DNA from 2 places in the Candidatus Pelagibacter sp. PS_40 genome. Region 2 is predicted to be linked to the other one. Evidence: riboswitches for the same ligand, from Rfam matches in the RefSeq annotation. Region 2 holds a riboswitch; the other holds the start of a gene.

Region 1 (7,139 bases), 150 kb from region 2:
TCCTTTTCCACAATATTCTAATCCACTATTTTCTACAGTAACAGAAAATGACATATCACTTTTTTCAATCTCTATTTTATTTTCTAAAAAAAAATTAATTAAATTTGGATATGTTTGCTTATTAAAAACCATAAATCCAATATCTATTGGAATTTCTTTGTTAGGGTTGTAAGCAACCTTTATTGTATTTGCGTGACCCCCAAATTGATTTTCTTTTTCAAATAAATCAACTTTATGTTTTTTAGATAGGTAATAAGCAGCACTTAATCCTGATATACCAGCACCTACTACAGCAATTTTCATCTTAGTAAATATCTAAGCAGCTGTGTCTTCGTACTCTTCCATAGATGGACATGTGCAAAACAAGTTTTTATCTCCATAAACATTATCTACTCTACCAACTGGAGGCCAATATTTATTTGTTCTTAAAAACTCTGAAGGATAAGCGGCCTCTTCTCTTTCATACTTATGATCCCACTTATTGGATGTTAATTCAACGTGAGTATGTGGCGCATTCTTCAATGGGTTGTCAGTCTTGTCATATTCACCCGACTGAATTTTATCTATTTCTTGTTTTATTTTTATAAGAGTAGAACAAAATTTATCAATTTCACTCAAACTTTCACTTTCTGTAGGTTCAATCATCATTGTACCAGCAACAGGCCAAGACATTGTTGGAGCATGGTAGCCAAAATCAATCAATCGCTTTGCAATATCTTCTTCAGTGATCCCTGTTTCACTTTTTATCGTTCTAATATCAATGATACATTCATGAGCTACATTGCCACTTTTACCCTTATATAAAATTGGAAAAGAGTCTTTTAATTTGTGGGCAATATAATTTGCATTTAGTATTGCAACTTGTGATGCTTTTCTTAAGCCTTCAGAACCCATCATCTTTATATACATCCATGAAATCGATAAGATACTTGAGCTACCCCAAGGAGCTGCAGATACCGCTCCCATTCCAGTCACTGGACCACAATCTTTTATCACAGAATGTTTTGGCAAAAATATTTCTAAATGTTTTTTACACGCTATTGGTCCCATACCAGGTCCACCACCGCCATGAGGTATACAAAATGTTTTATGCAAATTTATATGACAAACATCTGGTCCAAAATTTCCTGGTTTAGCAATACCTACTAATGCATTTAAGTTAGCTCCATCCATGTAAACTTGCCCACCATGATTATGAATTAACTCACATATGTCAGTTATTTTCTCTTCAAATACACCATGTGTTGATGGATAAGTGACCATAAGGGCAGCTAAATTTTCTGAATGTTCTTCAGCTTTATTTTTTAAATCTTCATAGTCTACGTTTCCATATTGATCACATTTAACAACAACTACTTTCATACCAACCATTTGAGCACTAGCCGGGTTTGTGCCATGCGCTGAACTTGGAATTAAACAAACATTACGATTCGTTTCACCATTTTTTTCATGAAATTTACGTATTACCATTAGACCAGCAAACTCTCCTTGAGCACCAGCATTTGGTTGCAATGAAACTCCAGAAAATCCAGTAATTGATCTCAACCAGTTTTTCAAATCTGTAAATAATTCTCTATAACCATCCATTTGCTCTACAGGAGAAAAAGGATGTGGCTGTGAAAATTCTTTCCAGGTAACTGGTATCATTTCTGCAACTGCATTAAGTTTCATAGTGCACGAGCCTAAGGCAATCATAGATTTATTTAAAGCAATGTCAGAGTCTTCTAATTTTTTTAAATATCTAAGCATTTCTGTTTCCGAATGATAACTATTAAAAACTGGATGATCTAAATAAGTTGAAGTTCTTAATAGGTTTTTTGGAATATTAGATAAACTTTCATTCATAGACTCTTTAATTGTTTCTGAACAATTAAAGATTTTTAGTAACTGATTTGCTCTATAAAGATTTTTTCTCTCATCAAAAGATACTGCTAACATTTCAGAATTCACTTTTCTGATGTTCACTCCTTGATCTAAAGCATTTTTGTATATCTTCTCTGTTTTATCTAGAGTTTTTATTGTTACCGTATCAAAAAATTCATTTGAATAAAGTTCATAACCAGATTGCTTTAGTTTATCTGCAAAATTTTTAGTTAATTGAGAGACACTTTCTGCAATTTTTTTAATTCCTTGTGGACCATGATAGACCGCATAAGCTGCAGAAACTATTGCCAATAATGCCTGTGCAGTACAAATATTACTTGTAGCTTTGTCTCTTCTTATATGTTGTTCTCTTGTTTGAAGGGCAAGTCTATATGCTTTTTTCCCATGTCTATCTACTGATACACCTACTATTCTGCCTGGCATTGATCTTTTATATTCATCTTTTGTAGCAAAAAATGCTGCATGGGGACCACCATAACCCATTGGAATTCCGAAACGTTGTGAGCTACCGACAGCAATATCGGCACCTAACTCAGCAGGTGTTTTTAGTTTAGCGAGTGCTAACAAATCACATGCTAAAACTGCTTTTCCATTAAATTTATGTATTTTACTAATAGCCTCACTTGGGTCTTTAATATCTCCAAGGGTTCCTGGATATTGAATGATACCGCATATAATATCTTCTTTAATATCTTTATCTTCGTCACCAACTATTATTTCTAGGCCTAAAGGTTCAGCTCTTGTTTTAATCACATCAATTGTTTGAGGATGACAATTTTTTGAAACAAAAACTTTTTTAGATTCAGACTTGGATATTCTATAACTCAATCCCATAGCTTCCGCTGCAGCTGTTCCTTCATCTAAAAGAGAGGCATTAGCGATATCCATTCCAGTAAAGTCAATTATCATTTGTTGAAAATTTAATAACATTTCCAATCTGCCTTGTGCTACTTCTGGCTGATAAGGGGTATAAGAAGTATACCATCCTGGATTTTCTAAAATGTTTCTAAGTATTACATAGGGAGTATAAGTTCCATAATAACCCATTCCTATAAAACTAGAATAAATCTTATTTTTTTTAGAAATATCTTTTAATTTTCTAAGTGCTTTATATTCAGAATTTGGATCGCCAATATCTAAATCATCTTTAAGAAGAATTTTTTCTGGTACAGTATCTTTTATTAAATCATCAAGATTTTGATAGCCTAACTCTTTAAGCATAACGTTTTGTTCATCAACAGATGGACCTATATGTCTTTGTATAAAATCTTTTTGAGCATTTTTTAACATTTAACTACCACTTTCTTTTGAAAATTTTTCGTATTCTTCTTTATTCATTAATGAGTCCATTTCAGACTTATCAGTAATTTTTAATTTAAAAAACCATGCTTCATTTTCTGGATCAGAATTAACTTTTGCAGGATCGTCAACAATGGCTTGGTTATTTTCGATAATTTCTCCAGATACAGGAGTATAAATATCACTTGCAGCCTTTGTAGATTCTACAACTCCAGCATTGCCATCTTTAACTACAGAAGATCCTATTTCTGGTAACTCTACGAAAACTATATCTCCTAGCATTTCGGTTGCATGTTGTGTAATTCCTACAACAGCAGTGTCTCCATCTAACTTTATCCACTCGTGTTCTTTAGAATATTTTACTTCACTCATTTACTAGCTCCTTTCACATAACTTTTTTTATAAAATGGCAAATTACTTATAATTGCCGGATATTTTTTTCCTCTCACTTCTAAAAAAACCTTAGTATCAATTTTAGAAAATGAATTTTCTACATAACCCATTGCAACTGGGGCCTGAACGCTGGGTCCAAAAGTTCCACTTGTAATTTCCCCAATATTTTTATCATCCTCACTAAATATTGAAGTTTTTTCACGGGCTATAATTCTTCCTTCTGGCTTAATACCTACGCGGATTTTGCTTACTCCTTTCTCGATTTGAGATTTAATTTTTTCACATCCAATAAACCCACCCTCAAGAATTCTATTTTTTGATATCGCCCATTTTAAATTTGCTTCTACTGGGCTTTTATTAATATCCATGTCATGACCATACAAACAAAGTCCCGCCTCTAGTCTCAAGGTATCTCTGGCACCTAATCCAATTAAATTAGCCCCTTCATCTATGAGTTTTTGCACAAACGCTTCTGCGTTCTCATTTTTGATCGATATCTCAAATCCATCTTCACCGGTATAGCCTGATCTTGTGATATAAATATCCTCTTTAAGATAATTAAACGTATCACCATTCATAAATTTTAGATCTGATACTCCATTGATTATCTTTTTTAGTATTTGGACTGCTTTAGGGCCTTGAATTGCTATAAGCGATAGCTCTTCACTTAAAATCATTTCATACTTATCTTCTAACAATTTAGTTAAAAGTTTAAAATCTGTATTCTTACAAGCAGCATTTAATACAATGTTAAAACCACCTTCAACTTTTGTGATAATTAAATCATCATAAATTCCTGCTTCATCATTCATTAAAAAACTATATTTGGATTGATTTAATTTAGCCTTACTCAATTCAGCTGGAAAAATTTTTTCAAGATCTTTTGCCAACTTATCATCTCCTTTGATGAATAACTGACCCATATGGGACACATCAAAAATACCTGCATTTTCTCTTGTACTTTTGTGTTCCTCAATAATTCCTTTAGAATATTGAATTGGCATTTGATACCCAGCAAATGGAACAAACTTAGCTCCATGCTTTTGATGTAAATTGTAAAGTGCGGTTTTTAAAATTTCCATATTAACTCACTGTACCCATCTGTATGTTTGCCTGAGAGTTTTATTCCGTCGGCGAGAACTTAATCTCTTTCCAGAGTTAATATGTTACGGTCCTTTTGCCTGAGAGATTCCTGGGTGGTTGCTCCTTCGGCGCTACGATTGTTTGTAGTCTCTCCCGTATATAAGAATAATCTACCAGATATGTAACAGAGTCAATTAATAATTTTTTCTTTTTTATTTGAAAAAAGTAGTGAGTAAAATTGCAATAATACTGCAAAAAGAATTACTCCTCCTCCGATTAAAGTAAATAAAGAAGGTCGTTCAGCTGCAAATAAAAAGGCCCACATTGGCCCCAACACAGATTCGGATAACATGATTATACCAACCATTGCAGATGGTGTACTACGTGCACCCATAGTTATAAATATAAAACCAAATCCTACTTGGAAAAAACCTGCTGTAAAACCTAAAAATATATCATGTGAAGAAATCATAAGCTTCTCAGATAATAAAAATCCAATAAAGCATGAACTCACACCAGCTATAAATTGAGCTGGCACCATGTCAACTGTAGGAAATTTTCTAACAATTATAATTAAGACTGCAAATGTAATTGGCATGCTAAAAGCCGCTAAGTTTCCAGACATCTCTCCTGGTGATAAAGAATTACCTACCATTAATAGGACACCCGTAATTGCTAAAATAATTGAAGCTAAAGTAATAGATGAAATTGTTTCTTTTAAAAATAAATAACCAAATATTGCTAAAAAGAGTATTTGCGTCGAAATAATAAAATTAGTATTGGCAACAGTTGTATTATACATCGCAAAGACGTACCCACAAAAACCAAATGATAAAATAACTCCACCAATAAGTCCTGGTAAACCTGAATCGTAAAACGCTTTAAATAATTTTTTTTTATAAGTAATTATTAAAAAAAGTAAGACTGTAAGCGAAAAAAATAAAGATCTCCAAAATAATATTTGCCATAATGTTGATCCTTCAAATGATTTAACAATTAAGCCTCCAAAGCTTAAGCAGCAAGCTCCCATAAAAACTAATATAGGACCTGGAATTTTATTAATTACATTCATTTAAATATTTATTTGTATCTTCTGTGTATGCTTTAAATATATTCTGAGCTTCTTCAAGACTTACTTCCTTAAAATTTATAATAGTGCCTGGTGTTAATTGACCTACTCGATCTAAGTCTGCTGAAATAACAACACCTATTTTGGGATATCCACCTATAGTTCCGTGATCAGACAACATAACAATAGGGTTTCCATCAGCAGGTACTTGTATTACTCCTTTTACAAGACCTTCAGATTTTATATTAGAGCTAACAATGTTTTCTAACTTGGGACCACTTAGTCTAATACCCATTCTATCTGCTAATTTAGTAACTGAAAATTCTTTGTTAAAAAAATTATTTTGAGCCTCTGTTGAAAAATAATCAAAATTAGTACCCTTAATAACTCTAATTATATTATCTGGAACTTCTTTATAATTAATTTCTGTTTCTTCAATTTTTTTAAAATCTGAATTTTTTATAAAAATTTTATCTTTTATAGAATATTTTTTTCCATTATTTGGACCAACATTTGCCTTGGTATTTATAGAATAACTATTCCATGTTTTGTTCAATTCTAAACCCCCACTAATTGATAAATATCCATAAGCAGTATTTTTTGTTGATATTAAATCAATTTGATCTTCGTCTTCTAAAATATAGTTTTTATAACAAACACCATTTTCAATGTTTGAATTTTTTCTAATTATCTTGAAAAGCACATCCCCAGTAACACTAAGATTAATTTTCCCATTTTTTAATTTTAGAAGTGGACCCTGATAAGCAAATTCAATAACAGCTTCATCTAAATTATTACCAACTAACTTATTGCTTAGTTTATAATTTCTTTGATCAATTGCCCCACTTACAGTAATACCCACATAATACATGTGATTTCTTCCTCTATCCTGAATGGTTGTGTTAACTCCTGATCTTATAATTTCAAAATATGAATTACTCATTCCAGTCTAGATACTCCTCCTTAGAAATTTGATAAAAGATCACTTTGTTACCTGGTTTAATTAAGGTTGGATCTAATAAATTTGATTTATCAAAAACCTTTTTTGGCGTGTTTCCAATAATATTCCAGCCACCAGGGCTTTCAAAAGTGTAAATATTTGTAAATTGTTCGGTTATGGCCACAGAACCTTTTGGAACTTTTACTCTTGGTGTTTCCAATCTATCGCATCTGATACCTTTATTAATATCTCCTAGAAAAGGCATACCAGCAATAAATCCTGTCATGTAGCAAAAATATTCTTTACCAAAATATAGTTCTAATATTTTATCTTTATCTATATTCAATTTTTTAGTTAGCCTCAAAAAATCTAGTCCATACTCATCATCACAACAAACTGGTATTCTAATTTTTTGATTATTATCTTTAATATCTCTACTAATAGTTAAACCTTCTATAAAATTTTTGATTT
Region 2 (7,139 bases):
TAGAAAGTGTAAAGAACTCCTCAATTTATAAAGATATTTTAAAAAATTTCCCTGACGCAGAACTTATTGATGTTAAACCTAGAAAAGAAGATTAAAGAATGACTGATTTTACAAAAATTTTAGATAAAGCAAAAGAATTAGAGGCTAAAATGAAAGAGAGCCAAGAAAAAATAAAGAACATTCAGGTAGAAGGAACGTCTGGTTCAAATTCTGTAAAGGTTACTTTAAATGGTGAAAATGAAATGATCAAAATTGACCTTTCAGACGAAATATTAAAGGAAAATAAAATTATAATCGAAGATTTGATAGTGGCTGCCCATAATAATGCAAAATCAGAATTAAAATCTAAGACATCTGAAGAAATTTCTAAGTCTACAAGTGGATTAGGTATTCCTGGTTTTAAATGGCCACTTTAAGAATATGCAAAATATTAATGAGATAGAAGAGTTAATTAAATTAATTTCTAAACTTCCTGGCTTAGGTCCTAAATCTGCAAAAAGAATTGTATTAAAACTTATTAATAATAGGGATGAACTTGTAAAGCCAATGGCAAACACGTTGGCACAAGTTTATAAAAATGTTATTAGGTGTCAATCTTGTGGTACTTTAAAATCTAATTCATTAGGCTGTAACAATTGTGAAAATTCAAAAGAAAAATATAATAAAATATGTGTAGTTGAAGACATTGCAGATCAATGGTCAATTGAAAATTCAAATATCTATAAAGGCTACTTTCATATTCTTGGTGGCACTATTTCTTCTGCCGGCCAGAGAAAAGAGGATCTTTTGATTAATTCATTAGTAGAAAGAGTTTCAAGAGAAAATATTGAAGAAGTTATACTAGCAACAAGTGCAACAGTAGAAGGTCAAACTACTGCTTATTACATAGAGGATAGTTTAAAAAAAACTTCTACTAAGGTTACAAAACTTGCTCAAGGACTTCCTGTTGGTGGTGAAATAGAAAGTCTCGATGATGGAACTTTATATTCAGCTTTTAAAAACAGAACTGGAATTAAAACTAATTCTGACTAGATTTCTTTATTAATCGATTTAGATGTAATAACGGTTCTGTGTAACCCGAAGGTTGCTCTTTACCTTTAAAGATTAAATCACAAGCTGTCTTAAAAGCAATTGATTGCTCAAAATTTTCAGACATCATTTCGTAGCTTCCTCTTCCGGAGCGAGTATAGGCACCATCATTTTTATTTTGATCATCAACAATTTTTGCCATTTTTTTCATTACTTCCATAACTTGTGATTTTGTACAAATATCGTGATGTATCCAATTAGCTATATGTTGAGAAGAAATTCTTAAAGTGGCTCTATCCTCCATCAAACCAACATTATTAATATCAGGTACCTTTGAACAGCCAACTCCATGATCTATCCATCTGACGACATACCCTAAAAGAGTTTGTGCAGAATTGGAAATTTCAGAGTTAATTTCTTCCATTGACCAGTTTGGTCTGTCTGCTACAGGAATTGTTAACAAATCATCCAGTTTTGCAGATTCTCTTTTTTGAATTTCTTTCTGTTTCTCAAAAATATTTATTTCATGATAATGAAGAGCATGAAGAGCTGCCGCTGTAGGTGAGGGAACCCAAGCACAATTTGCTCCAGCATTTAGATGCCCAGTTTTTTGTTCCATCATCTCTTTCATTTTGTCCGGCATAGCCCACATTCCTTTGCCAATTTGAGCCTTACCAGAAAGACCACATTGAAGACCTATGTCTACATTGTTATTTTCATATGCCCCAATCCATTTAGAAGATTTCATATCTCCTTTTTTAATCATAGGACCAGCTTCCATTGAAGTATGCATTTCATCACCAGTACGATCTAAAAAACCAGTATTAATAAAAAATACTCTATTTTGAAGTGTTCTAATACACTCTTTTAAATTAGATGAGGTTCTTCTCTCTTCATCCATAATTCCAATTTTACAAGTGTATTTTTCCAATCCTAAAACTTCTTCAACTTTAGTAAAAATTAAATCAGTAAATGAGGTTTCATCAGGACCATGCATTTTTGGTTTAACAATATAAATAGAACCAGTTCTAGAATTACCTTTTTTTTTAATATCATGAAGGCAAGCTGCTGAAGTTATAAAGGCATCCATAATACCTTCTGGTATTTCAGAACCATCTTTTAAAGTGATTGCTGAGTTAGTCATAAGGTGTCCAACATTCCTTACCAATAATAAACTTCTTCCATGTAGCTTTAATCCTTTTCCATCTTTAGAAATATAACTTCTGTCGGGATTTAATTTACGCTCATAAGTCTTTCCATTTTTTTCAAAAGTTGATTTCAAATCACCTTTCATAAGTCCAAGCCAATTACGATAACAAATAACTTTGTCATCAGCATCTACTGCAGCGACACTATCTTCATTATCACAAATAGTTGAAACTGCAGCTTCAACAATAATATCACTAATTTTAGCAGGATCTTGTTGAGCACTAAAAGCATTTGGGTCTATAATTATTTCTATATGAAGATTATTATTTTTTAAAATTATTGCTGATGGATCATTGGCCTCTCCTCTATGACCAATATATTTATCTTTATTTTTTAAAGATGATTTATTACTATCTTTTAATATTGTTAAAGAGCCATTATCAATTTTAAAGCCTGTAATATTATGCCATTCAAAATTTTCTAGAGGAAAATATTTTTCTAAAAAGTCTCTTCCATATTTTATAACCATTTCTCCTCTTAAAGGATCGTATCTTTGAGTGGCACTATCCTCAGATTGCTCGATTACATCTGTACCATACAAACTGTCATATAAACTCATCCATCTAGCATTAGCGGCATTCAGTGCATACCTTTCGTTCATGATTGGAACTACTAATTGAGGTCCAGCGATACTAGTTATTTCTTCATCAACATTATTTGTTTTGATCTTAAAATCAGGGCCCACTTCTTTTAAATAATCAATTTCTTTTAAAAATTTTTTATACTCCTCTAGATTGATTTCATTACCTTTATTAGCAATATGCCAATCGTCTATTTTTTTTTGTAAATCTTCTCTTATTTTTAATAGCTCTTTATTTTTTGGGGCTAGCTCATGAACTACTTGGTCGAAGCCTTCCCAGAATTTTTCAGAAGAAATATTTGTATCTTTAAGCAACTCTTCATTAACGAAGTTAAGCAATTTATTAGAAACTGATAGATTGTGTATTTTTGTATATTGTTCTTTCATAGCACCCATTTTACCCCATCTGTATTTTTGCCTGAGAGTTTTGCTCCATCGGCGAGATAAATCTCTTTCCAGAGTGTTATGTTTGTTATCGGTCCATTTGCCTGAGAGTTTCCGGGGTGGTTGCTCCTTCGGCGCTATTATTTAATAGTCTCTCCCGATATCAATTAAGAGTACCTTTTAATAGAATTATGTCAAATATAAATTATTTAAAACATTTTATTGCCTTTTTTCTTAATTAATTAATAATTAAACAATCATATGAAAAATTATTTAAATTTTGAAACAGATATTAAAAATTTAGAGATAGAAATAGACAAACTTAAAGACCCTTATAATCAAGATGGTCTTTCGGAAGTAGATACCAAAAAAATATCTGAGTCTCAAAAAGAGATAGATAATAAGCTACAAGAGATTTACTCTAACTTAGATCCCTGGCAAACTACTCTAGTTGCAAGACATGAAGATAGACCTAAAGCAAAATTTTTTATTGATAATTTATTTGAAGATTTTATCCCATTGTCAGGTGATAGATATTATGGAGAAGACAAATCTGTATTAGCAGGATTTGCAAAATTTGATGAAAAATCTGTCTTAGTTATTGGTCAAGAAAAAGGGGACAGCCTTGAAAGTAGAATTGAAAGAAATTTTGGAATGATGAGACCTGAGGGTTACAGAAAAACAATTAGATTAATGAAATTAGCAAATAAATTTAACATTCCGATAATTTCTTTTATAGACACACCCGGAGCTTACCCTGGTGTAGGGGCGGAAGAAAGAGGTCAAGCAGAGGCAATTGCAAAATCAATTGAGTGTTGCATGTCTTTAAACGTCCCAACTCTTGCAATTGTTATTGGAGAAGGTGGATCAGGAGGGGCAATAGCACTTGCTTCATCTAACAAGGTAATCATGTTAGAAAATGCAATTTACTCAGTAATATCTCCAGAGGGCTGTGCCACCATTTTATGGAGAGACCCCAAAAGAACTTTAGAAGCAGCAAAAGCTATGAAATTGTCTTCAAAAGACCTTTTAGAACTAAAAGTAATTGATGAAATTATTTCAGAGCCAATTGGTGGTGCCCACAGAGATAGAGACCTAATATTAGATAACGTAAGAAAATCGATTGAAAAAAATTTGAATGAATTTCTTAACATGAGTGGAGAAGAAATTTTTAATCATAGAAAAAATAAATTTTTAACTATTGGAAGATCTAAAGGTTTCGTAAATCAAATAGACGATCTAAGTACACTCAGCATGAAAGAAAATAAGGTTAATTTATTTATTAAAAACTTCTTTAAATCAAAGTTAAATTTAGCAGTTTTATTTGGAGTAATAGTTTTATTGGGCTATTTTATATTTTCTTTATAAGGCCCCACAACAGTTTTTAAACTTTTTACCTGTAGCTTCACATTTCTCATTTCTTGAAATTTTTTCATTTTTTCTTTTTATTAGTAAACATTTTGGATCGTTAGATGTTTCTTTTTTTAATGGTCTTGAAATACTTTCACTAGGTTCTTGAACTATTTTTAAATTTATTAAAATTGTAACAAAATCCATTTTCAATTTATTCAATAAGTTTTCGAAAAGAAAAAAGGCTTCTTTTTTATACTCAACTAATGGATCTCTTTGACCATAAGATCTTAGGCCAATAACTTGTCTTAGTTGTTCAAGATATTGAATATGTGACTTCCAGTTTAAATCTATACACTGAAGAAAAATTCTTTTTTCAACTTCTTTTGCTTTTTCTTCATCCAACATTTTAATTCTTTCATTTCTTGCTTCTAAAAATTTAGAATTAATTTTATTTTTGAACTCTTCATCTTTTAATTCAGTAACATTTTTAAATTCATTATCATCAACACTTTTTCCTAGTAAAGTTTTTAACTGATTATTAAATTCATTATTTTTAGTTGTTGATAGTTTCTGTGTTTTTAAGCTGATTAGATGACTAATAATTTCAGATAAGAATTCATCTGAATAATCAAAAACTTTTTCACTATTCATCACGCCATTCCTTTGAGAGAATATTACATGTCTTTGATCATTTAACACGTCATCAAATTTTAATAAATTTTTTCTTATATCAAAATTTCTAGCCTCAACTTTTTGTTGTGCCCTTTCAAGTGCTTTATTAATCCAGGGGTGATCAATACTTTCTCCATCTTTTAAGCCTAATTTTTGAAGAATATTATTCATAGATTCTGAACCAAAAATTCTCATTAAGTCATCTTCTAAACTAACATAAAAAATTGAACTTCCTTCATCACCCTGTCTACCAGCTCTTCCTCTGGCTTGGTTATCAACTCTTCTAGATTCCATTCTTTCTGTACCAATAACAAATAGTCCACCGAGTGATTTTATTTTATTTTTATTTTCTAAAAGTTCATCATCAGGTTGACTTCCTTTTTTTCCACCTAACTGGATATCAACACCTCTACCCGAGATACTTGTTGTGATTATAACTGAATTCATTTTTCCAGCATTTGCAATGATTTCAGCTTCATTTTCATGATTTTTTGCATTTAAAACTACATGTTTAATTTTTTCATCATTTAGTAATTTTGAATAAATTTCTGATTTATTAATGCTAGAAGTGAAAACTAATATAGGCTGACCTTGCTTGTGACACTCCAGAACTTTTTCAATGATAGCTTTATTTTTTTCTTCTTCAGTTCTAAAAATTTGATCATTCCAATCTTTTCTAATCATTTCTTTATTTGTAGGGATGATAACCACAACTAAATTATATATTTCATAAAACTCCTGAGATTCAGTTGCTGCAGTTCCAGTACATCCTGAAATTTTATTATAGAGCTTGAAGTAATTTTGATAAGTTATTGATGCTAGAGTTTGATTTTCAGCTTGAACATCTATTCTTTCTTTGGCTTCAAGTGCTTGGTGTAAGCCATCTCCAAATCTTCTTCCCTCTAATATTCTACCAGTAAGTTCGTCAATAATTTTTAATGTTCCATCTTTAACAATATAATCCTTTCCTTTTTCAAATAGATGATGAGCTCTTAAAGATTGATTTACATGATGAACTAAACTTAAGTTTTCAGGGTCATAAAAGTTATTATTTTTTAGAATTCCAGCATCAGAGAATATTTTTTCTACATTATTTATTCCCTCATTGGTAAGCAATATATTTTTATCTTTTTCATCAATCTCATAATGTTCTGGTAATAATCTTTTTATAAGTTTGTCAATCGCAAGATATTGTTCTGTTTTGTCTTCAGCAGCTCCCGATATTACAAGTGGCGTTCTAGCCTCATCAATTAAACAAGAATCTATTTCATCCACAATAGTATAAACATGTCCTCTTTGAACCATTTGTTCTTTTGAAAATTTCATATTATCTCTAAGATAATCAAACCCTAATTCACTATTAGTTGCATATGTAATATCAAAATTATAATTTTTTTTTCTTTCAAGATCATCTTGGTCATTATTTATAAAACCAAAAGTTAATCCTAAAAATTTATATATCTCCCCCATTTCTTGCGAGTCTCTTTTTGCAAGATAGTCATTTACAGTAACTATATGCACCCCTTCTTCTGTCAGAGCATTTAAATAAGCAGCTAGACTTATTGTTAAAGTTTTACCTTCGCCAGTTCTCATTTCTGCAATTTTGCCCTCGTGAAGCACAACACCTCCAAGTATTTGAACATCATGATGTCTCTCATTTCTTGTTCTCTTAGAAGCCTCTCTCACAAGTGCAAAAGCTTCAGGCAATAGGGTGTCTAAATTTTCACCATTTTTAAGTCTATCTTTCAATTCTGTAGTTTTTTTAGGAAAGTCTTCGTCACTAAGGTTTTTAACAGAAGCTTCTAAGGAGTTAACTTTTACAACTATTTTGTTAATTCTATCGAGCTCTTTTTGATTGCTAGATTTAATAAACTTTGTGATAAAATTTAAGGGATTAAGCATTTAATTTTCT

Evidence for each region. Region 2 has a riboswitch for glycine ahead of AC5SLW_RS00550 (malate synthase G). Riboswitches for the same ligand answer to the same signal wherever they lie in the genome.
Region 1: another riboswitch for glycine. It lies ahead of gcvT (glycine cleavage system aminomethyltransferase GcvT); the one in region 2 lies ahead of AC5SLW_RS00550 (malate synthase G).

What each region holds. Positions count from the first base shown of each region.
Region 1 covers NZ_CM182064.1:253,065-260,203, reverse strand. The annotation lists gene AC5SLW_RS01390 (NAD(P)/FAD-dependent oxidoreductase) at 1-303, opposite strand, end outside; gene gcvP (aminomethyl-transferring glycine dehydrogenase) at 316-3,174, opposite strand; gene gcvH (glycine cleavage system protein GcvH) at 3,175-3,555, opposite strand; gene gcvT (glycine cleavage system aminomethyltransferase GcvT) at 3,552-4,658, opposite strand; glycine riboswitch at 4,736-4,825, opposite strand; gene AC5SLW_RS01370 (DMT family transporter) at 4,850-5,731, opposite strand; gene AC5SLW_RS01365 (5-oxoprolinase subunit C family protein) at 5,718-6,671, opposite strand; gene AC5SLW_RS01360 (5-oxoprolinase subunit B family protein) at 6,664-7,139, opposite strand, start outside.
Region 2 covers NZ_CM182064.1:99,129-106,267, forward strand. The annotation lists gene dnaX (DNA polymerase III subunit gamma/tau) at 1-95, shown strand, start outside; gene AC5SLW_RS00540 (YbaB/EbfC family nucleoid-associated protein) at 99-416, shown strand; gene recR (recombination mediator RecR) at 421-1,032, shown strand; gene AC5SLW_RS00550 (malate synthase G) at 1,019-3,214, opposite strand; glycine riboswitch at 3,285-3,372, opposite strand; gene AC5SLW_RS00555 (acetyl-CoA carboxylase carboxyltransferase subunit alpha) at 3,464-4,570, shown strand; gene secA (preprotein translocase subunit SecA) at 4,565-7,129, opposite strand.